Regions from separate parts of the Streptomyces krungchingensis genome, predicted to be linked through region 2. Evidence: riboswitches for the same ligand, from Rfam matches in the RefSeq annotation. Region 2 holds a riboswitch; each other region holds the start of a gene.

Region 1 (7,429 bases), 5.1 Mb from region 2:
CTTGCTCGGCTTCTCGCTCGGCGCGGCATTGGCGGCGTTGGCGCTGAGGGCCACGGCAGCGGCGGCGGCGGTGGTGAGCACGGTCACACGGGTGCGGCTCGGCTGCTTGGGTCGACGGTGGGACGCCACGAAGGCGAGCTCCTTCTTCCTCCAGCCGCCTGCCGAGGTGCGACGGGCGGTGCCCCTCCACCGTCACTCCCAATGAGTGATCACCCGAGCGGAGGTTCGAGGCCTGACCCTAGTGACCTTCCTGTGATCAGTTCAAATCCTCATAGGAAAAATCTCGGTCACCGAGCGCATTCTTTGCCGACAACTCACATGCAGTGATGCGGCTCTGACACTACGTTGCGTGAAGGTCACGCCAATTCGGGCATCACGCCCGGACGTTACGCATGGGACGTACGTTGCCTTTGAGTCTTAGGCCGCAGAAGGTCAGCCGCGCGAAAAACGCTTGAGAAGCACCGCGGAGGCCACCGGCCGGGCACCCGCCTTCGCGACGCCGTCGGCCACCTCGCGGTCGGTCGAGACCACGATGACCGGCCGCCCCAAAGGCTCCGCACGGACCAGCTGACGGATCAACTCGTCGGCGGTGACACCGGGCTTGGAGAACAGCACCCGCACCCCGCGCGGCGGCGCGAGCAGCACCGGCGCGGCCAGTTCGGCCCCGTCGAAGACACAGGTCACCTCGGAGCCGGTCTGCGCGGCGAGCTGGGAGAGCTGCCCGAGGAGCCGCAGCCGCTGCTTCTCCAGCGGCATCTGCGGATAGCCCGTCTTGGTGACGTTGTAGCCGTCGACGACCAGATGCGCCTGGGGCAGCGCGAGCAGCTGGTCGAGGATCGCGGGATCGCTCTCGGACAGCGCACGAGCGGCGATGTCCTTTGGTGTCATTCGTCCCGGTTCGACCGCGTCGACCGTCTCCGCCGGCCGCACCGACACGGGTGGCAGGGCGAGTTCGCGCCGCAGCCCCTGAGCGGCGTCCAGCACCGTGTCGAGGAGCAGCCGCACCCGCATGTCCTCGACACTGCGGCCCTCACGCGCCGCCCGCCGTGTCGCCTCCAGATTGGCCTCGACCTCGCCGAGGCGCGCCTTGAGCCGCCGGGTCTCGCTGTCGGAGGCGGACACCTGGGCCTGCGCCTCCGCCCGTACGCCGTCCATCTCGCCCTGGAGCTTGCGCAGGGCCGCCTCACCGCGCTTGACGTCGCTGAGGGCCCCGCGCAGCTTGCGGTGAAGCGATTCCGCTTCCTTCTTCGCCGACTCCACTTCCGAGCGCAGCCGTTCCGTCTCGGCCCTGGTCTGGCCGCGGGCCTCGGCGAGCTCCGCCCGCAGCCGCTCCAGCTCGGCACGGGTCTCCTCGTCGGCGCGTTCGGCGTCCGCCCGCAGGGCCTCCTCGCCGGCGGCGGTGACCAGCTTCACCCAGCCCGTGGGGCGCAGCACATAGGCCGCGGCCGCCACGTCCAGCGGATCCGCGGCCGGGGGCGGCGCGCCCGAGTCGAGGGCACCGGCGATCTCCGGCTGCGCCTCTCTCAGCTTCTCGGCGATGCGCTGTCTGAACAGCGTGTCCGTCTCCAGGGCGGCCGCCATGGCGTTCCCGGCGAACTTGGCCCGCCGATTGGGGGCGAACCGCGCATACTGCCGCAATTGGGCGGGCAGTTCACCGACGGTCAGCCCGCCGAAACCGTCGGAGACGATCTGCACGACGCGGCGGCGCACGCCGTCGGGCAGCGGACGGTCGAGCACCTCAGCGGCGCCGTCGTCCGGCTCCCCGCCTGTGGTCTCCGCCATCCGTCACCCCAATGTCTGTGCGGGGCCCGCTCCCTCAGGAGCCGGCACCCGGCCTGTCCACCAGTTCCACCTGGTCCACCGCGTTGCACCAGCGACACCGGACCGACTCGATGGTCTCACTGACCACCTCGCGCTCCTCGACCTTCGGCTCACCGGCCAGGTCGAGGTGCACATACTCGACGACCTTCGACGAGCGGGTCACGTCGAAACGCGTGAGGTTGCCGCACAGAGTGCAGCGCCAGCGCGTCTTGGCGTCCGGCAGGGGAACCGTCATGAGGCAGTCCGCTTCCTTCTAGTGTCCGTCCAGCGCCAGTCTCCTGGTGCATGTGGCTCGTAACCCTACGGCCTGGCAGCTCCCCGACGCTCCGCCGTCCACCGCGGCGAGGCGGTCTGTGTTCATCCGTCCCGTTACGCCATGCTCTGCACCATGATCAGCAAATGGAGTACGACGGTCGGCAAAGCGGTACGGAGTCAGTCGGCGCCGGTGACGTACGGGCTGATCGCCCTGTGCTGCCTGATCTTCGTGATCGGCCCGGCATCCGGCCTGAACCCGGTCTACGGCACCGGGGACACGCTGGCCGCCGCGCAGCGGGCCTACTTCCGGCGCTGGGGCGTGGTCCCCGGCGATCTGTTCGACGGAGCCGCACGCGAGGCGCTCACCCCCGCCACGGCCCTCTTCATCCACGGCAGTTGGCTCCATCTCCTGGGCAACATGCTCTTCTTCTTCGTCTTCGGGCTGATGACCGAGGAACGCATGGGGCATCTGCAGTTCGCCCTCTTCTACGTGTGCTGCGGCTATCTCGCGCTCCTCGGCTACGCCGCGGCCAACGCGGAGTCGCAGCAGTCCCTGGTCGGCGCCTCCGGGGCGATCTCCGCTGTTCTCGGCGCGTTCCTGTACCTGTTCCCCACGGCCCGGGTGACCAGTCTCCTGCCGTTCCTCTTCTTCCTGCCGCTGCGCTTTCCGGCCTGGGTGGTGCTGCCCTTCTGGGTGGCCCTCCAGGGGATGGCGGCGGGCCAGGACGACGGCGGCCCCGGGGTCGCCTATCTGGCCCATCTGGTGGGCTTCACACTCGGCTTCGGCTACGCGTGGCTGCGGTTCGGCCGGGCCGCCGCCGGGCCCGCCGAGGGGACACCGCCCCCGGCGACGGCCCGGCCGCACGGCGGACCCCCGGCGCGGCGACCGGGCAGCTTGGACCGCGAGTAGGGTGAGAGCCTCAGCAGCGGCCCCCGAGGGAGAGAACCAGCCGTGATCACCGCGATCGTCCTCATCAAGACCAGCGTGGACCGGATCCCCGAGATCGCCGAGTCGATCGCCGCGCTGGATTCCGTCAGCGAGGTCTTCTCCGTCACGGGTACGTACGACCTGATCGCGATGGTCCGGGTGCAGGCCCACGACGACCTGGCGGACGTCATCCCCGGCAAGATCAGCAAGATCCCGGGCGTCGAGGCCACGGACACGCACGTCGCGTTCCGCACCTACTCCCAGCACGACCTGGAGGCGGCGTTCGCGATCGGGCTCGACTCCTGATCGTGTGACCGCAGCACGAAGGGCCGCCCGGTCGCCGGGCGGCCCTTGACGAGAACCCCGCTCAGACGGCGGGCACGCAGCGGCCGTCCTCCGTGCGGTACCGCCACTTCGCGCCGTCCCGCACGAGCTCCTGCACCGCGGTGACGAAGCGCTCGACGTGCTCGTCGGGGGTACCCGCGCCGAAGCTGACGCGGATCGCGTTCAGGGACTTCTCGCCGGGCGCGGCCTCCGGGGCCCCGCACTCCCCTTGCGTCTGCGGGTCGCTGCCGAGCAGGGTCCTGACCAGCGGGTGGGCGCAGAAGAGGCCGTCGCGGACACCGATGCCGTACTCGGCGGAGAGCGCCGCGGCGAAGTGCGAGCTGTTCCAGCCCTCGACGACGAAGGAGATCACCCCGACGCGCGCGGCGTCGTCGCCGAAGAGCGAGAGCACCCGCACCTCGGGTACGCCGGCGAGACCGGCGCGGACGGTGTCGATCAGGTGGCGCTCGCGGGCGACCAGCGTGTCGAAGCCGGCCTCGGTGAGCGCCTTGCAGGCGGACGCGATCGCGTAGGCGCCGATGACGTTCGGTGAACCGGCCTCGTGCCGCGCAGCGGTGTCGTGCCACTCCACGTCCACACCGCCGTCCTCCCGCCGCGACACCTTGCGGCTCGCGCCGCCGCCCGCCAGATACGGGTCGGCCTCCCGCAGCCAGTCGGCGCGGCCCGCGAGGACGCCGGCGCCGAAGGGCGCGTACAGCTTGTGCCCGGAGAAGGCGACCCAGTCGACGTCGAGGTCCCGCACCGAGACCGGGTGGTGCGGGGCCAGTTGCGCGGCGTCCAGCACGATGCGCGCGCCGTGGGCGTGCGCGGCCGCGGCCAGTTCGCGCACCGGCCAGAGCTCGCCGGTCACGTTCGAGGCGCCGGTGACGCAGACCAGGGCGGGGCCGTGGGGATCGCGGTCGGCGAGGGCCCGCTCCAGCGTCGCGACCGCCTGCCCGGGGGTGCGCGGGGCGTTCAGGTACGTCACGTGCGCGTCCCGCCAGGGCAGCAGCGAGGCGTGGTGCTCGGTCTCGAAGACGAAGACCTGGCAGCCGGCCGGAAGGGTGGCGGCGAGCAGGTTGAGCGAGTCGGTGGTGGAGCGGGTGAAGACGAGCTGGTCGTCGGAGCGGCAGTCGAGGAATTCGGCGACGGTCCGGCGGGCGTTCTCGAACAGGTCGGTGGACAGCTGCGAGAGGTAGCCGGCCCCGCGGTGCACGCTGCCGTAGTACGGGGCGTACGCGGCGACGTCGTCCCACACCCGCTGGAGGGCGGGGGCGCTGGCGGCGTAGTCGAGCGCGGCGTAGCTGACCTCGCCGCCCGTCACGAGCGGGACGGTGACATCTCGCCCGAGAACGGCCAGAGGGGCACAAACGGACCGGTCGGCGGCAACGGTGGTGACAGACATGGCGAGCTCCTGTGAGAGGCAGGCGGAATCACCGCGCGGCCGGTGCACGGGGGCACGGCTCGGCGCGGGAAAAGCGTGAAAGGGGTACGCGGAGGCGGGGCTCGACGCCCTATCGCATTCGCTTGCTCACAGAAGGCTCCCTCGAACGACCAGGACCCCTGGTGACACGAGGGGTCCGCGCTTGCCGTAGACCTCGCTGCCTACGGCCTGGTCTTCACCCGGGGCACCCCGCCACGGACGGAGGGTTGCCGGACAGCCGGCCGGGGCCTGATGGCTGTCGCTCATGACCTGGTACAGCATCTTGCCAGAAGATCTTCGACGTGCAAGGCGCAGTCCAGGATCCGGACTGCGCCCTGTGTCACATCGGGTACGGACGGCAGTGGGTCAGGCGTTGCTGACCCGCACCCACCGGTCGAGGGCCTGCTTCGCGGCCCCCGAGTCGATCGACTCGGCCGCCTGCGCCATGGCGGCACGGATCTGTTCCGTGAGCGGCGCGTCGCCCGGCGAGAGCGCCACCAGCGCCGCCGCCGAGTTCAGCAGGACCGCGTCCCGCACGGGACCGCGCTCGCCGTTCAGCAGCCGTCGCGCGACGTCCGCGTTGTACGAGGCGTCGGCACCGCGCAGGGCCTCCACCGGGACCAGCTCGATCCCGACGTCACGCGGGTCGAAGCGCTCCTCGGTCACCTTGCCGTCGCGCACGACCCAGACGCGCGAGGTCGACGTGGTGGTCAGCTCGTCGAGCCCGTCGTCGCCGCGGAAGACCAGCGAGGAGTTGCCCCGCTCGGCGAAGACACCGGCCACGATGGGTGCCATGCGCGGGTCCGCCACACCGACGGCCTGGGCCTTCACCCGTGCCGGGTTGGTCAGCGGGCCGAGGATGTTGAACGTCGTCCGGATCCCCAGCTGGCCGCGCGCGGCGGCCACGTGACGCAGCGCCGGATGGAACTTCACGGCGAAGCAGAGGGTGATCCCGGCCTCCTCGGCCACCTCGGCGACCCGCTTCGGCGTCAGTTCCAGATTGACGCCGAGCTTCTCCAGGACGTCCGAGGCGCCCGAGGCCGACGACGCGGCCCGGTTGCCGTGCTTGACGACCTTGGCGCCGGTCCCGGCGACCACGATCGCGGACATCGTGGAGATGTTCACCGTCTTCGCGCCGTCGCCGCCCGTCCCGACGATGTCCACCGCCGGGCCCGGCACCTCGATCACATTGGCGTGCTCGTACATCGTCCGGACGAGTCCGGAGATCTCCTCGACCGTCTCGCCCTTGGCGCGCAGCGCCACCGCGAAGCCGGCGATCTGCGCGTCCGTCGCCTCGCCGCGCATGATGCGGTCCATCGCCCACGCCGTGTCGTCGGCGCTCTGGTCACGGCCGTCGAGCAGGCCGTTCAGTACCTCGGGCCAGGAACGGCCCGCCGCGATGTCGCCTCCAGCGGGGGTCACAGCACTCATATGCCGCTCCTGGGTTCGTAGACACGTACAAAAGGCGGGTACGCACGCACGTACCGGCAGGCTCCACCCTATCCAGCCCGGAGGACGGCAAAGAGCCCCGTCCATGCAATGGACGGGGCTCCAGCCGTGGCGATCAGCAGGATCGGTGGGTGATCAGTGGTGGCCGTGGCCGCTCGTGATCTCCTTGTACTCCTCGACCGTGGGCTTGGGGATCTGGTTGTCCTCCCCGTAGAAGCCCTTGCTCAGCTTGGCGCGCAGTCGCTCCGGGCCGTTGACCTTGCGCTCGACACCGTTCTCGTCGACCGTCGGGCCGATCTCGGCCGGCTTGTACTGCTCGTGCGCGGTGAGCGTGTGCAGCGCGTCCTGGCTGAGCGGCTCGTGGACCTCGATGAACTCACCGTGCGGCAGGCGCTTGATGATGCCCGACTCGCGGCCGTGCAGCACCTTGTCCCGGTCGCGGCGCTGGAGGCCGAGGCAGATCCGCTTGGTGGCGATGAAGACCAGCACCGGCACGACGAAGAACGCGATCCGGACGAACCAGGTGATCGAGTTGATCGACAGGTGGAAGTGCGTGGCCCAGAGGTCGTTGCCACCACCGACGAGCAGGACGAAGTACCAGCTGATCCAGGCGGCACCGAACGCGGTCCGGGTCGGGACGTTGCGCGGGCGGTCCAGGATGTGGTGCTCGCGCTTGTCGCCGGTGACCCAGGACTCGATGAACGGGTAGACCGCGATCGCGACCAGGACCAGCGGGAAGATGATCAGCGGGATGAACACACCCAGGACGAGCGTGTGACCCCAGAAATTGATCTCCCAGCCGGGCATGACACGGATCAGACCCTCGGAGAAGCCCATGTACCAGTCGGGCTGGGCGCCCGTGGACACCTGGTCCGGACGGTACGGGCCCAGGGACCAGATCGGGTTGATCGAGGCGATCGCCGCGATGGCCGCGATGACACCGAAGACCAGGAAGAAGAAGCCTCCGGCCTTGGCCATGTAGACCGGCAGCAGCGGCATGCCGACGACGTTGTTGTTCGTCTTGCCGGGGCCCGCGTACTGCGTGTGCTTGTGGTAGAAGACCAGGATCAGGTGGCCGACGACCAGGCCGAGCATGATGCCCGGCAGCAGCAGCACGTGCACCGAGTAGAAGCGGGCCACGAAGTCGCCGCCCGGGAACTCGCCGCCGAAGAGGAAGAACGACAGGTACGTGCCGACGATCGGCACGGACAGGATCGCGCCCTCCATGA
Region 2 (7,429 bases):
TGCGCCGCGGCGCTGGAGTTCGGGGACCAGGCCCCGGGTGATCGCCGGGAGGTCGTGCCCGGCGACGGCGGGCCGCAGCCGGAACCCGGACAGGCCCGCCTCCCCCAGCTCCTGGAGAAGATCCGCCAGTTGAGCGGGGGTGCCGGTGAAGATGCGGGCGTCGCTCGTGTACGGCTGTCCCGCGAGCGAGTCCAGGCGCTCACGGCGGGCCACCGCGGTGGACTCGTCGTCGTCCAGGAACACCACCAGGTCGCCGAAGAGATGCAGGGGCTGCGCGGCGCGGCCGGCCGCGTGCTGTTCGGCCCGGACCGCGGCGACGACGGCGCGCGCCTGTCCGGCGTCGTGCGGGGTGACGTAGCCGAGATCGGCGGAGCGGCCCAGCAGCCGGAACGGCGCGCCCGTCCCGGTTTCGTGGGCCAGCGCGCTGACCAGGGGCTGGCCCTGCGGCGGGCGGGGGGTGACGGACGGGCCCTTGACGCTGAAGTGCCTGCCCTCGAAGTCGATGTAGTGGAGTCTGGCGCGGTCGATGAAGCGGCCGGTGGCGGCGTCGCGGATCTCCGCGTCGTCCTCCCAGCTGTCCCACAGCCGTCGTACCACCTCGACGTGGTCGGCGGCCTCGTCGAAGAGTTCGGTGCTGAGCTCTCGGACGGCCGGGCTCTCCAGGTCCTCGAAGCGGAACGCGGGGAAGGCCCGGCGGCCGAAGTGCGCGGCCTCGTTCCGGCGCGCGGACACCTGCACCCGCAGGCCGGCGCGGCCGGTGCTCACATGGTCGAGGGTCGCGATCGCCTTGGAGATGTGGAACGGCTCCGTGTGTGTGGCCACCACGGTCGGCACCAGTCCTATGTGGCTGGTCAGGGGTGCGACGCGCGCCGCGATGAGCACGGCGTCGAGACGGCCGCGGACCTGGTCGGTGCGCGCGTCGGGTTCGGAGAAGCGCGAGGACTGGAGCCCGAGGGCGTCCTCGATGGTCACGAAGTCGAGCAGGCCGCGCTCGGCCTCGGTGACCAGGTCGGTCCAGTACGAGGCGGTGAGCAGGTCCCGCGGGCGGGCCACGGGTTCGCGCCAGGCGGCGGGGTGCCAGCCCGCGCCGTCGAGCGCGACGGCGAGGTGCAGCACCCGCGTGCCTTCGGAGGAGCCGGCGACGGGTGCGGAGAGGGCGGGGGAGACGGAGGGAGCGGGCAACGAAGACGCTGAGGACACGGAGGGGTGCCTTCCTGATCGACCGTACGAGATCACCGGGCCCGCGGCGGCGCGGGCCCGGCGGCTGGGTGACAGGTCAGGGACGACAGAGCGCGGCGGCCACGCGCTGGAGGTCGATGTGCGGCCGCGAGTGGAGGCGCACGCGGCGGCGCGGGGCGATCACCGGCGTACGGAGACGGGACGTCCCTGGCATCTCCGTCGCCTCCGTCCTTCCGGTCCGGCGGGCCCGGGGCCGCGCCGGCATCGTGTCGTCGTGGTGCTCAACACCGGGATCGCGCCGTCTGTTCCGCGACATGTGCGCCCCTGCTCAGGAGTTGTCGAGGGGCAGTCCGGGCGGGTTGACCTCGGAGGTGGTGACGGCTTCGTTCGAGAGGTTCCAGGCGGACAGCCACTTCGCGTACTGACCGTTCTCGATCAGGTGGTTGACGGCGTCGGCGATCGGCTCGGCCAGACCGCTGTCCTTCTTCGTCGTCGCGGCGATCAGGCCCTGGAGCGATGCCCCGGCACCGGAGAACGTGCCGGCGCTGCGCGTCGGGGTGGGCGACTTGGCGGTCTGGGTCACGTGGTAGGCGACACCGGGGTTGGCCGCGAAGTAGGCGTCGATCTTCCCGCCGCTGAGCGCCAGATAGGTGCTGTTCTTGCTCGCGAAGTGCTTGACGGTGAGCTGCTTGCCCTCCTGCTTGAGCTTGGTCTGCCACTCCAGGAGGATCTTCTCCTGGTTGGTGCCGTTGTCGACGGCGACCGTCCTGCCGGCCAGGTTGCGGTAGTCGCCGTCGAAGTTCCACTTGCTCGACTTGAGGACCTCGAAGCCGACGTCGTCCTTGCGGTAGGAGGCGAAGTCGTACTTCTTCTTGCGCTCCTCGGTGTCGGTGATGTTGGCGAACGCGACGTCGACCTTGCCGCTGTCGATGCCGACGAACATGTTCTCCCAGGTGGAGTTCTTCAGTTCCGGCTCCAGCCCGAGCACCGCGGCGACCAGACGGCCGAAGTCGGGTTCCGCGCCGGTGAGGGTCTTCTGGTCCGAGCCGACGTAGGCGAGCGGCGGGAAGCCGTCGGGCAGGGCGCCGACGCCGATCGTCAGCCTGCCGCTGCGGCGGACCGACGCGGGCAGCTCCTTGCTGATCGACTTCACCTCGGTGACCTTCAACTCGGCTGTCTTCGCGGCACCGTTGGACAGCCGGCCCACGGTCACCGTGCCCGCGGCGTCGGTCGTGGTCGCCGCGTCGCTGTCGCCTCCGCAGGCGCTCAGGGAGGCGGCCAGGGAGACGACCGCGGTGGTCGCGGTGACCCCGCGTACGAGGATGCGTCGGGAGAAGTGCGTAGGCATGGCTGTCCTTGTCGCTGGGTGAGGGTGGGCGTGACGTGACGGTGAGAGGGGCCTGACGCCGGGTGGTGCGAGGGGGCGGTGGGGCACGCCGGGCGTGTCAGGGAGGGGTGCGGGGGTGCGGGTCAGAGCACCTTGCTGAGGAAGTCCCGGGTCCGCTCGTGGCGCGGGGCGTCCAGCACCTGGCCGGGCGGCCCCTGTTCGACGATGCGGCCGCCGTCGACGAAGACGACCCGGTCGGCGACCTCGCGGGCGAAGCCGATCTCGTGGGTGACGATCACGAGGGTGGTGCCGCCGGCCGCCAGGTCCTTGATGACGGCCAGGACCTCGCCGACGAGTTCGGGGTCGAGTGCCGAGGTCGGTTCGTCGAACAGGATGATCCCCGGGCGCAGCGCGAGGGCGCGGGCGATCGCCACGCGCTGCTGCTGGCCGCCGGACAACTGGCGCGGATAGGCGCCCGTCTTGTCGCCGAGGCCCACCCGGCCGAGGAGTTCGCGTGCGAGTTCCTGGGCCGCGGGCCTCGTCAGCTTCCCCGTGGCGACGGGTGCGGCGGCCACGTTGTCCAGGACGGTCAGATGGGGGAACAGGTTGAAGTTCTGGAAGACGAAGCCGATCCGGCTGCGCTGGGCCAGGATCGCCCGCTCGCCGAGCTCCTTGAGTCGCCGGCCGTGGCGGCGTACGCCGATCAGTTCGCCGTTGACGCTGACATGGCCGACCTCGGGCTTCTCCAGATGGTTGATCACCCGCAGCAGCGTCGACTTGCCGGAGCCGGACGGGCCGAGGATCACGATGACCTCGCCCGGACGGACCGTCAGGTCGATGCCGTCGAGGACGCGTTGGGTGCCGTACCACTTGTGCACGTCGTGCACCTCCAGGGCGGCGGGGCTCGCTTCGAGGGTCGATGCGGTGGTCATACGGCGGCCTCCTTGCGCAGCCGGGCCCGCAGGTCACCGAGGCCGGCGCGCGCCTTCTGCAGGGGGGTCGGCGGCAGGGTGCGCGTGGCGCCCCGGGCGAAGTGCCGCTCGACGTAGAACTGGACGACGGACACGGCGCTCGTGAGGATCAGGTACCAGACCGTGGCGACCAGCAGCAGCGGCACGATGTCGCCGGGATAGGTGCTGCCCATCGTCTGCACCGAGCCGAACAGGTCGAGCAGCGAGACGTAGAAGACCAGGGACGTGCCCTTGATCAGGCCGATCAGCTGGTTGACGTAGTTCGGGGTGATGGACCGCAGGGCCTGCGGGAGCACGATGCGGGTGAACTGGTAGCTCTTCGGCAGGCCGAGCGCCGCGGACGCCTCGTGCTGGCCCTGGTCGACGGAGAGGATTCCGCCGCGGACGACCTCGGAGGCGTACGCGGCCTCGTTGAGGCCGAGGCCGACGACGGCGACCGCCATGTCGGTGGCGAGCCGCGACTCGTCGAAGCTGACGAAGGCCGGGCCGAACGGGACGCCGAGGCTCAACGTCTTGTACAGGGCACTGAAGTTGTAGAGGAAGATCAGCACGACGATCAGCGGCACGGAGCGGAACAGCCACGTGTACAGCCAGCTCACCGCGCGCAGCACCGGGCTGCCGGAGAGCCTGGCCAGGGCGAGCAGGACCCCGCCGAGCAGTCCCAGCACGGCGCTGAGCGCGGCCACTTCGAGGGTGATGACGAGGCCGTCGAGGATCGTGGGGCGCAGGAACCAGTAGCGGAAGCGGTCCCACTGGTAGAAGGGGTTGATGGCCAGGCCGTGGACGATCTGGGCGACCAGGACCAGGACGACGGCCGTGCCGATCCAGCGGCCCGGCCTGCGCAGCGGCAGGACCCGCTGGGCCGTGAGCGGTTTCGGCGGGTGGTGGGCGGGCGGTGCCTCGGCGAGAGACACGGCGGCGCCGGGGGGTTCACTCATGAGTGCTCCAGCAAGGAGGGACACCCCGGGGCGGGCGTGCGGGCGCGACGTCGGCGCGGCGCCGTGGGACGGCCGCGGACGACGGACAGCGGGAGGACGCCGGTACCGGGGGCTGGGCGGATGGTGGGCACACCGCTGCGGCGGTGCGCGTCAGGAGTTCAGAACGCCGTCAGCCTCGACAGCGGGCACAGCCCGGGGCGCTACACAGGGCGCTGTTGACACGGAGCAGGTCGACGCAGCGGTCGGCGCACAGCAGGACGCAGCCGCGGGGCCGCCGTGCGGCCTCCCTCGAAGCTGTGTGCATCGCCGTCTCCATCGCTGTTCCCGCCCGTGGGCGCTTCGCGCTTACCGAAGGTCTTCCGGTCCGGTCCTCACCTGGGGCACCCCACCGCGACAGGAGGGTTGCCGGACAGCGAGCCAGGGCTTGTCGCTGACACTCATGACCGATCTGCGGCGTAAGTTAGGCACTTCCGGAAACCGATGTCAACGCCGGGCGGCCAGGATGACCACCTGGTGAGACCGGGTCCACGCCTTCTTGACGGCTTCGGGGAGCCCGCCGAGACTGACGGGGACGGTCACGATTGTCAGCGCCTCGTCACTCGGTTCTTCCGTGCGACGCGGTGATCGGCCCCGGCCCGCTGACAGGCAACCCTTCCACCGCGACGGGGTGCCCCGGGTGACGACCGGGTCCCGCCGGCGTGGTGGGGCAAGCGTGGTCGCGCAGGAGCGCGGACCCTGGAGCGGGACCGGTGGGAATGCCCAGGAACGATCTGACGAGACGTCTGCACATCGATCTGCAGCGGGTCTCCAGCGCCTACTAGACCGGCCGCGTCGAGCCGGTACGCAAGCGCAGTCACTCCGTTCCTCCACGGCCGCCGCCCACGGGCGGGGCCGGGACCTCGTCGTTCCCAGGGAGAGTCATGCCCAAGACATCGTCGCGCGCTTCGGATTCAGGGATCTCCAGCACATGCGGCGGCGCCGCGGCCGACGCGAGCACCTCCAACCCCGGTGCCCCGGCGCCCTGTTGCCCGCTCCCCGGGGACCCGGGCCCGGCCGCGTCCCTGCCCGGCCTCCGTCCCCGGGGCGGGGCACCGTCCGGGCCGGCCCGTGCGCCGCGCATCCGCAGCCGCATCGGAGTAGGAGCCGCCGGAGGTTTCTACCCGGTGCCCCACCGCTACGAGTTGTACCTGTCGCAGGGCTGTCCGCGGTCGCTTCGGCTGTCCGTGACCGTGCGTCTGCTGGGCCTTCAGGACTCGGTGGCGACCACGGTCCTCGTCGATCCCGCCGCGACGCCAGGGGCGTTCACCGCGCTGCGCCGTGCCTACGAGGCCACCTGGCACCACTACGAGGGCCCGTTGACCGCCCCCACGCTGTGCGACCGCTGGAGCGGACGCGTCGTCAGCAATCACACCCCCGACATCCTGCGCGATCTCGCGGGCCTCCCGGGCGGGTCCGACGCCGCCCACGTCACCACACTGCGCCCGGCCGCGCTCGCCGCGGACATCGACGCGCTGTCCCGGCTCCTCGACCGTGACGTCACACCGGCCGCCTCGGCGGACGTCCTGTGCGCGGCGCTGGAGCCGCTGGACCGCCGACTGTCCGCGCACCCTTATGTACTGGGCCGTCGGCTGACCGCCGCGGACGTGGATCTGTGGGCTGCGCTCACCCAGGCCGGCCCGGCCGGCGTCCTGGCCGACACCCTCGCCCTGCACCCCCGCCTCGACGCCTATGCGCGCCGGCTCGGCGGGCACCCCGCCTTTTGGGGTGCCCGGTGCCAGCTCACCCCGCGATCCCGGCACGACGGGTGACGGAACCCGCCCCGCCCGGCGATCCTTCACCTGCGGCAATCGCGATCGAACATCAACTGACTAGACTACGCACCCTCGTACACACGATCGCGCCACGTGCGAGCGAAGCCGTTCCCGAAGGGTTCCGACTCTTGATAGCCATCGAAGATGTCAGCAAGCGGTACGCCGACGGCACGGTGGCCGTCGACCGCCTCTCCCTCCAGATACCGGACCACTCCATCACCGTTCTCGTCGGACCCTCGGGCTGCGGCAAGACCACCACGTTGCGCATGATCAACCGCATGGTCGAGCCCAGCAGCGGAACGATCCGGGTCAACGGCGAGGACATCCGCAGCCGGCCCGTCAACGCACTGCGCCGGTCCATGGGTTACGTCATCCAGAACGCCGGGCTCTTCCAGCACCGCACGATCCTGGACAACATCGCCACGGTGCCGCGGCTCCTCGGCTGGTCCAAGGAGCGCGCCCGCGCCCGCGCCGCCGAACTCATGGAGCGGGTCGGCCTCGACCCGGGCATGGCCCGCCGTTATCCCTACCAGCTCTCCGGCGGCCAGCAGCAGCGCGTCGGCGTCGCCCGCGCGCTGGCCTCCGACCCTCCGGTCCTGCTCATGGACGAGCCGTTCTCCGCGGTCGACCCGGTCGTCCGGCGCGGCCTCCAGGAGGAGTTGCTCCGCATCCAGGAGGAACTCGGCAAGGCCATCGTGTTCGTCACCCACGACATGGACGAGGCGATCACCGTCGGGGACCGCGTCGCCGTGATGCGCACCGGAGGCAGGCTCGCCCAGTTCGCCTCGCCCGACGAGCTGCTCTCGTCGCCCGCCGACGCGTTCGTGGAGGAGTTCCTCGGCGCCGACCGGGGCATCCGCGGGCTGTCCTTCCTGTCCACCCGCGAGCTCACGCTCGACCGCACACCGGTCTTCCCCGTGGGTTCCGACTGGCAGGAGATCGCGGGCCGCGCGGACGCGCCCGCGCAGGTGCTGGTGACCGACGCCGGCGGCAGGCCGCTGGGCTGGGCCGACCCCACGGCGTGGGACGGCGAGGCCGAGGCGTTGGAGCCGCACGGGCAGACCTTCGAGGTGGGCCGCGACTCGCTGCGGGTCGCACTGGACCGGGCGGTGCTGTCGCCGACCGGCCAGGCGGTCGCGGTGGACGGCGCGGGGCAGGTGCTCGGGGTCGTCGGGCAGGAGACCATCGCCGCCGCGATCCGTG
Region 3 (7,429 bases), 3.4 Mb from region 2:
CGCGCTCCTGGAGTACGCCCGTGAGATCGGCGCCGAGTCCGTCCTGTACGCGGGTGATGACCTGGGCGACCTGCCGGCGTTCGCCGCGGTCGACAAGCTCCGCTCCGACGGCGTCCCCGGCCTTCTCGTGTGCAGCGGCAGTTCCGAGGTCGCCGAACTGGCCGACCGGTCCGACACGGTGGTGGACGGCCCGGGCGGCGTCGTGCGCCTGCTGGCGGCGCTGGCGGCTCAGCTCGGCTGAGTGCCGCCGAGTGCCTCCAGCGCGTGCAGCTGCTCCAGGAACCAACGTGAGGGCGGCAGCGCGGTCGCCGCGGCGGCGAGCCGCTTGGTGCGCTCCGCCCGCTCGTGGGCCGGCATGGTCAGCGCCTCGTGCAGCGCCCGCGCCGTGCCGGTCACGTCGAAAGGATTGATCTCGATCGCGTCCTCGCGCAGCTCCTCGTAGGCGCCGGCCTCCCGGGACAGCACCAGCGCGCAGCCCTCGTCGGAGACGACGGGGACCTCCTTGGCGACGAGGTTCATGCCGTCACGGATCGGGTTGACGAGGGCCACGTCGGCGAGCCGGTAGGCGGCCAGCGACCGGGCGAAGTCGTCCTTGACGTGCAGCACGACCGGGGTCCATCCCGGCTTCCCGTACCGGGAGTTGATCTCCTCGGCGAGCCGCTGCACCTCGGCGGTGTAGTCGCGGTAGACGGCCAGGTCCTGGCGCGAGGGGTACGCGAAGGCGACGTGCACGACGCGCTCGTGCCACTCGGGGTGGTCGTCGAGCAGCTGCCGGTACGCCAGCAGCCCGCGCACGATGTTCTTCGACAGTTCGGTCCGGTCGACCCGCACGATGGTCCTGCGGCCCTCGCCGATCTGCTCGCGCAGCGCGGCCATCCGCTCGTCGACGTCCGGTTCGTGCGCGCGCCGGCGCAGGAAGTCCGCGTCCGCGCCGAGGCCGTGCACACCGATCTCGGTGGACCGCACCGGTGGGCGGCCGGTCGGGGTGTGGTCGACGGCCCTGCGTGGGTCGCCGCTCGGCCAGCTGGGGAAGATCCGCTCGCCGTCGGTCTGTCCGGCACAGATCATGAAGGCGTGGGCCCAGCGCCAGGTGAGGAAGCCGAGCCGGTCGGCGCCGAGCATGCCCCACACCAGCTGGGCGCGGATGTCGTCCGGCAGCATCCGGAAGTACTCCGGCGGGGCCCAGGGCGTGTGCGAGAAATGGCCGATCCTGAGGTCCGGGCGCAGCTCGCGCAGCATGCCGGGCACCAGGCACAGGTGGTAGTCCTGCACGATCACCACGGCACCCTCGGCCGCGGCGTCGGCCAGGGCCTCGGCGAACGCGCGGTTGTACGTCTCGTAGGCGGCCCACCGGCGCCGGAACTCCGCGTCGAAGACCGGCTCCAGGGGCGTCTGGTAGAGCATGTGGTGCACGAACCAGAGGACCGAGTTCGCGATGCCGTTGTAGGCGTCGGAGTGCACCTCGGCGTCGATGTCGAGCATGCGTACGCCCTCCTCGGCGACCCCGCGGCGCACCGCCTCGCGGTCGCCGTCGCCGAGCGCCGAGCACACCCACAGGGCGCCCGCGTCGGGACCGATCGCGGAGAGGCCGGAGACCAGCCCGCCGCCTCCCCGCCGGGCGTGCAGCGAACCGTCCTCGCGCACCTCGTACGAGACCGGGCCGCGGTTGGACGCGACGAGAATGCGGTGGGCAGCGCCCTGCGCAGAAGCCGTGGAAGCCATACGCCTCAACCTAGCCCGGCCCGGAAACGCTCAAACGTACGGACGACGGTACGAACAGGCCGTATACGACCGGCGGAGTCGGTCACTCCGTGTTTTCGCAGACCGGGGCTATGCCACTCTGCGTGACTGGTATTCGGCGATGTCCGCCATCGGTGGCCGCTCCTCCGTGTCGACGGAGTAGGTGCGCGGCTCGAAGCCGTCCTCGCCCCGCTCGAACTGGGTGAGGGCCGGGCGGACGAGGTGCCCGCGGGCCAGCCGGAGCTGCGCGGTGCGGTAGATGGCGGCGGCCATCCGGCCGAGCGCCTGGCCGTCCTGGTGACGGTGCTTGCGGACGCCGACGTCGACCTGGGCGAGGGCGTCCAGGCCCACCAGGTGCAGCGCGTCGACGAGCATGCCCAGTTCGACGCCGTACCCGACGGGGAACGGCAGCTGTTCGAGCAGGGAGCGGCGGGCCGCGTACTCGCCGCCCAGCGGCTGGACGAACCCCGCGAGCTGCGGCCAGTGCATGTTGAGCAGGGGACGGGCCATGAGCTCGGTGACACGGCCGCCCTGACCGGCCGCCGTCGCGCCGGACGCGGAACCGTCGGACACGGTCAGCGGCCGGTCGTACATGGCCTTGACGAGGTCCACACCCGGTTCGGTGAGCAGCGGGCCCACGATCCCGGCGACGAAGTCCGAGGAGAACTCCTTCAGATCGGCGTCGATGAAGCAGATGATGTCCCCGCTCGTCACGAGCAGCGACCGCCACAGGACCTCGCCCTTGCCGGGCACGGCCGGGATGCGCGGCAGGATGGCGTCGCGGTGCACGACCCGCGCGCCCGCGGCGGCGGCTACCTCGGAGGTGCGGTCCGTGGAGCCCGAGTCGACGACGACGATCTCGTCGACGAGGGGGACCTGTTCCATCAGGTCGTGACGGATGATCGCGACGATGTCGCCGACCGTCTCCTCCTCGTCGAGGGCGGGCAGGACCACACTGACCGTCGAACTGGTGGCGCGTTTCGCGGCCATGAGCTTGTGGAGCGGGCGATCGGACACGGACCAGGAGCGTGTGCCCAGCCAGCGCTCAACTTCTTCCAGCACAGTCTGCGGCTCCTCACTGTTTGATCACATGCTCTCATCGGCATGCCCGCCGTGGCAGCGGCTGATCGGCTAGGGGGTTCGGTTCGGATCAGCCCGGGTCCGCGAGATCCAAACGAAACCCCCTGGGGTCGTCTCGCGGTTCGGACGACTGGTTCAACTGTCCTGGCCGTCGGTTACAGTCTTGAACAACGCGGATGACCATCGCATGTCCTGGATCGTCGGCGCGTAAGCAGTTCAACAGTCAAACAATCAAATACCGCTCATCCAGAGGGGCAGAGGGATACGGCCCGATGAAGCCCCGGCAACCCTCCAGCCGGTCTCGTACCGATCGACATCTCGATCGCACCGCGAGGCTCCCGGCTCGGGAAGGTGCCAAATCCGTCTCACGGCGAGATGCGTCGTGAGGAAGATGAGGAGAAAGGGCCTCGCCTCCATGGCTGCGCAGACAGTTGCAACCACCACGAACTCCGTCGACCTCGGTCCCGCCGCCGCCCTCTCGTGCCGGGAGTGCGGCCACCGCGTGCCCCTCGGCCCGGTCTTCGCCTGCGAGGAGTGTTTCGGCCCGCTGGAGATCGCGTACGACTACTCGGCCTACGACGCCGAGGAACTCCGCAAGCGCATCGAAGCGGGCCCCGCGAACATCTGGCGCTACGCCCCCCTGCTGCCCGTCCCCGCGGACGTCGCCGAGAAGCCGAACATCAACCCCGGCTGGACCAAGCTCGTCAAGGCCGACAACCTCGCCCGCGAACTGGGCGTGACCGGCGGCCTCTACGTGAAGGACGACTCCGGCAACCCGACGCACTCCTTCAAGGACCGCGTCGTCGCGCAGGCCCTGGAGGCCGCCCGCGCCTTCGGCTTCACCACCCTGTCCTGCTCCTCCACCGGCAACCTCGCGGGCGCCGTCGGCGCCGCCGCGGCCCGCGCCGGCTTCCGCTCCTGCGTGTTCATCCCGCACGACCTGGAGCAGGGCAAGGTCGTCATGGCCGCGGTCTACGGCGGCGAACTCGTCGGCATCCAGGGCAACTACGACGACGTGAACCGCTTCTGCTCCGAGCTGATCGGCGACCCGGCCGGCGAGGGCTGGGGCTTCGTCAACGTCAACCTGCGCCCGTACTACGCGGAGGGCTCCAAGACCCTCGCGTACGAGATCTGCGAGCAGCTCGGCTGGAAGCTCCCGGACCAGCTGGTCGTCCCGATCGCCTCCGGCTCCCAGCTGACGAAGATCGACAAGGGTCTCCAGGAGCTGATCAAGCTCGGCCTCGTCGAGGACAGGCCGTACAAGATCTTCGGCGCCCAGGCCGAGGGCTGCTCGCCGGTCTCCGTCGCCTACAAGGCCGGGCAGGACGTCGTCCGCCCGCAGAAGCCGGACACCATCGCCAAGTCGCTGGCCATCGGCAACCCGGCCGACGGTCCGTACGTGCTCGACATCGCGCGGCGCACCGGCGGTGCGGTGGAGGACGTGAACGACGAGCAGATCGTCGACGCGATCAAGCTGCTGGCGCGCACCGAGGGCATCTTCGCGGAGACGGCCGGTGGTGTGACCGTCGGCGTCACCCGCAAGCTGATCGAGAACGGTCTGCTCGACCCGGCCCTGACCACGGTCGTGCTGAACACCGGCGACGGCCTCAAGACCCTGGACGCGGTGGCCTCGGACACCGGCCTGACCGCGACCATCCGCCCGAACCTGGACTCCTTCCGAGAGGCTGGCCTCGCATCATGAGCGTCAACGTCCGCATCCCCACCATCCTGCGCACCTACACCGGCGGCCTGGCCGAGGTGAGCGCCGAGGGCGCGACCCTCGCCGAGGTCATCGCCGACCTGGAGAAGAACCACACGGGCATCTCCGCGCGCGTCCTGGACGACCAGGGCAAGCTGCGCCGCTTCGTCAACGTCTACGTCAACGACGACGACGTGCGGTTCGAGCAGGGGCTCGAGACGGCGACGCCGGACGGTGCGGGCGTCTCGATCATCCCGGCCGTCGCCGGCGGCTGACGCCTGAGCGGTGACGTGCCGGCGGCCGGGCGCGAGGCCCGCGGACGGCCGTCACCGAGGGTGAGATCCTTACCCAGGGTAATGCCCATCACCGAGAGTTCATCGAATTGCCCCCTCCGTGAGAGAAACGGAGGGGGCAATTCTGCATGGTTGAGCACGGTACAGTTGGGGAACCCGCTTGGCATTTCATGCCGGACGCATATGAGTACCTGTGCGGCACCCGACAAGAAGTAGCCAAAGTGCCCCGCCTTTTTGAGCCGTTTATGGCATTTACGGGGCCCGACTTGCCCTGAATCTTCGCACATTCTCCGCATATTCCCGATCGGCCGTGCCCAGAATTCTCGTCCGATTGACCTGTTGCAGACGGCAGTTGGGCAGATACATTCAGCCGCGGTCGACGCGTTCCGGCGCACACCCCCAACCGTTGGGGGGTGAGGTCTGACCCGGATCCGCGAAGTGTGGATCTGTGCAAGGGCCAGTAATAGGGGAGTTAGGCATGGCTCAGGGCACCGTCAAGTGGTTCAACGCGGAGAAGGGGTACGGCTTCATCGCGGTCGACGGTGGTGCGGATGTATTCGTCCACTACAGCGCGATTCAGATGGACGGCTACCGCACCCTTGAAGAGGGCCAGCGGGTCGAGTTCGAGATCTCGCAGGGTCAGAAGGGGCCGCAGGCGGACATGGTCCGTTTGGCTGCCGGCTGAAGCACGCGCCGACTGATTGTTCGACGTGACGAAGGGCTCGTATCCCCATGGGGTACGGGCCCTTCGGTCTGTCCGCGGTCCGGGGTCCGTCCCGCGGTCCGCTCCCGTGCGCCCCTGTGTTCACCTGGGGATCCGCTGGAGCCGCTTGCACTCGACAGGGGCGAGTGCTAATCATTGGCGTTAGCACTCTGAAGGTGAGAGTGACAACGAAGGACCGGGTCGGTGAGGCCCGCAGGCCGGGTGGGGCAAGGAACCACGAGGCATGCAGGCCGTCCGTCGCGGGCGCCAGCGCGGTCCTGTGAGCTTTCCACCCCAGTCCGGGAGGACCACTTCACATGGCCAAGATCATCGCGTTCGACGAGGAGGCACGGCGCGGCCTTGAGCGCGGTATGAACCAGCTCGCCGACGCCGTCAAGGTGACCCTCGGCCCCAAGGGCCGCAACGTCGTCCTTGAGAAGAAGTGGGGCGCCCCCACGATCACCAACGATGGTGTGTCCATCGCCAAGGAGATCGAGCTGGAGGACCCGTACGAGAAGATCGGCGCCGAGCTGGTCAAGGAAGTCGCGAAGAAGACCGACGACGTCGCCGGTGACGGTACGACGACCGCGACCGTCCTCGCCCAGGCCCTGGTCCGCGAGGGCCTGCGCAACGTCGCCGCCGGCGCCAACCCCATGGCCCTCAAGCGCGGCATCGAGAAGGCCGTCGAGGCCGTCTCCGGTGCGCTGCTGGAGCAGGCGAAGGATGTCGAGACCAAGGAGCAGATCGCTTCCACGGCCTCCATCTCCGCCGCCGACACCCAGATCGGCGAGCTCATCGCCGAGGCCATGGACAAGGTCGGCAAGGAAGGCGTCATCACCGTCGAGGAGTCCCAGACCTTCGGTCTGGAGCTGGAGCTCACCGAGGGTATGCGCTTCGACAAGGGCTACATCTCGGCGTACTTCGCCACCGACATGGAGCGTATGGAGGCCGTCCTCGACGACCCGTACATCCTGATCGCCAACTCGAAGATCAGCAACGTCAAGGACCTGCTGCCGCTCCTCGAGAAGGTCATGCAGTCCGGCAAGCCGCTGCTGATCATCGCCGAGGACGTCGAGGGCGAGGCCCTGTCGACCCTGGTCGTCAACAAGATCCGTGGCACCTTCAAGTCCGTCGCCGTCAAGGCTCCGGGCTTCGGTGACCGCCGCAAGGCCATGCTCGGCGACATCGCCATCCTCACGGGCGGCGAGGTCATCTCCGAGGAGGTCGGCCTCAAGCTGGAGAACGCGGGTCTGGACCTGCTGGGCCGCGCCCGCAAGGTCGTCATCACCAAGGACGAGACCACGATCGTCGACGGCGCCGGCTCTGCCGACCAGGTCGCCGGCCGGGTCAACCAGATCCGTGCCGAGATCGAGAACTCCGACTCGGACTACGACCGCGAGAAGCTCCAGGAGCGTCTGGCGAAGCTGGCCGGCGGCGTGGCCGTCATCAAGGCCGGTGCCGCCACCGAGGTCGAGCTCAAGGAGCGCAAGCACCGCATCGAGGACGCCGTCCGCAACGCGAAGGCGGCCGTCGAGGAGGGCATCGTCGCCGGTGGTGGCGTGGCCCTGCTCCAGGCCTCCCAGGTGTTCGAGAAGCTGGAGCTCGACGGTGACGAGGCGACCGGCGCCAACGCCGTGAAGCTCGCGCTGGAGGCCCCGCTCAAGCAGATCGCCGTCAACGGCGGCCTCGAGGGCGGCGTCGTCGTCGAGAAGGTGCGCAACCTGGCCGTCGGCCACGGTCTGAACGCCGCGACCGGCGAGTACGTCGACATGATCGCCGAGGGCATCATCGACCCGGCGAAGGTGACCCGCTCTGCCCTGCAGAACGCCGCCTCCATCGCCGCGCTGTTCCTCACCACCGAGGCCGTCATCGCCGACAAGCCGGAGAAGGCCGCCGCGGCCGCTCCGGGCGGCA

The links. A riboswitch is a leader RNA that binds a small molecule or an ion and turns the genes downstream of it on or off. The one in region 2 is predicted to bind S-adenosylmethionine.
Region 1: linked by a shared signal. The riboswitch ahead of ACSYGO_RS15250 (aminotransferase class V-fold PLP-dependent enzyme) and the one ahead of ACSYGO_RS37065 (amino acid ABC transporter permease) in region 2 are both predicted to bind S-adenosylmethionine.
Region 3: linked by a shared signal. The riboswitch ahead of thrC (threonine synthase) and the one ahead of ACSYGO_RS37065 (amino acid ABC transporter permease) in region 2 are both predicted to bind S-adenosylmethionine.

What each region holds. Positions count from the first base shown of each region.
Region 1 is NZ_JBPUKY010000001.1:3,415,865-3,423,293, forward strand. It holds gene ACSYGO_RS15225 (C40 family peptidase) at 1-129, opposite strand, end outside; gene ACSYGO_RS15230 (NYN domain-containing protein) at 433-1,782, opposite strand; gene ACSYGO_RS15235 (hypothetical protein) at 1,817-2,056, opposite strand; gene ACSYGO_RS15240 (rhomboid family intramembrane serine protease) at 2,210-2,986, shown strand; gene ACSYGO_RS15245 (Lrp/AsnC family transcriptional regulator) at 3,029-3,310, shown strand; gene ACSYGO_RS15250 (aminotransferase class V-fold PLP-dependent enzyme) at 3,372-4,733, opposite strand; SAM riboswitch class IV at 4,906-5,022, opposite strand; gene trpD (anthranilate phosphoribosyltransferase) at 5,118-6,182, opposite strand; gene qcrB (cytochrome bc1 complex cytochrome b subunit) at 6,336-7,429, opposite strand, start outside.
Region 2 is NZ_JBPUKY010000001.1:8,537,892-8,545,320, reverse strand. It holds gene ACSYGO_RS37085 (LLM class flavin-dependent oxidoreductase) at 1-1,113, opposite strand, end outside; gene ACSYGO_RS37080 (putative leader peptide) at 1,277-1,393, opposite strand; gene ACSYGO_RS37075 (ABC transporter substrate-binding protein) at 1,508-2,527, opposite strand; gene ACSYGO_RS37070 (amino acid ABC transporter ATP-binding protein) at 2,650-3,438, opposite strand; gene ACSYGO_RS37065 (amino acid ABC transporter permease) at 3,435-4,415, opposite strand; SAM riboswitch class IV at 4,752-4,860, opposite strand; SAM riboswitch class IV at 4,989-5,134, shown strand; gene ACSYGO_RS37060 (putative leader peptide) at 5,171-5,236, shown strand; gene ACSYGO_RS37055 (glutathione S-transferase C-terminal domain-containing protein) at 5,579-6,223, shown strand; gene ACSYGO_RS37050 (ABC transporter ATP-binding protein) at 6,355-7,429, shown strand, end outside.
Region 3 is NZ_JBPUKY010000001.1:5,095,049-5,102,477, reverse strand. It holds gene otsB (trehalose-phosphatase) at 1-241, shown strand, start outside; gene ACSYGO_RS22380 (alpha,alpha-trehalose-phosphate synthase (UDP-forming)) at 229-1,722, opposite strand; gene ACSYGO_RS22375 (glucosyl-3-phosphoglycerate synthase) at 1,831-2,802, opposite strand; SAM riboswitch class I at 3,060-3,218, shown strand; gene thrC (threonine synthase) at 3,236-4,522, shown strand; gene ACSYGO_RS22365 (MoaD/ThiS family protein) at 4,519-4,794, shown strand; gene ACSYGO_RS22360 (cold-shock protein) at 5,291-5,497, shown strand; gene groL (chaperonin GroEL) at 5,833-7,429, shown strand, end outside.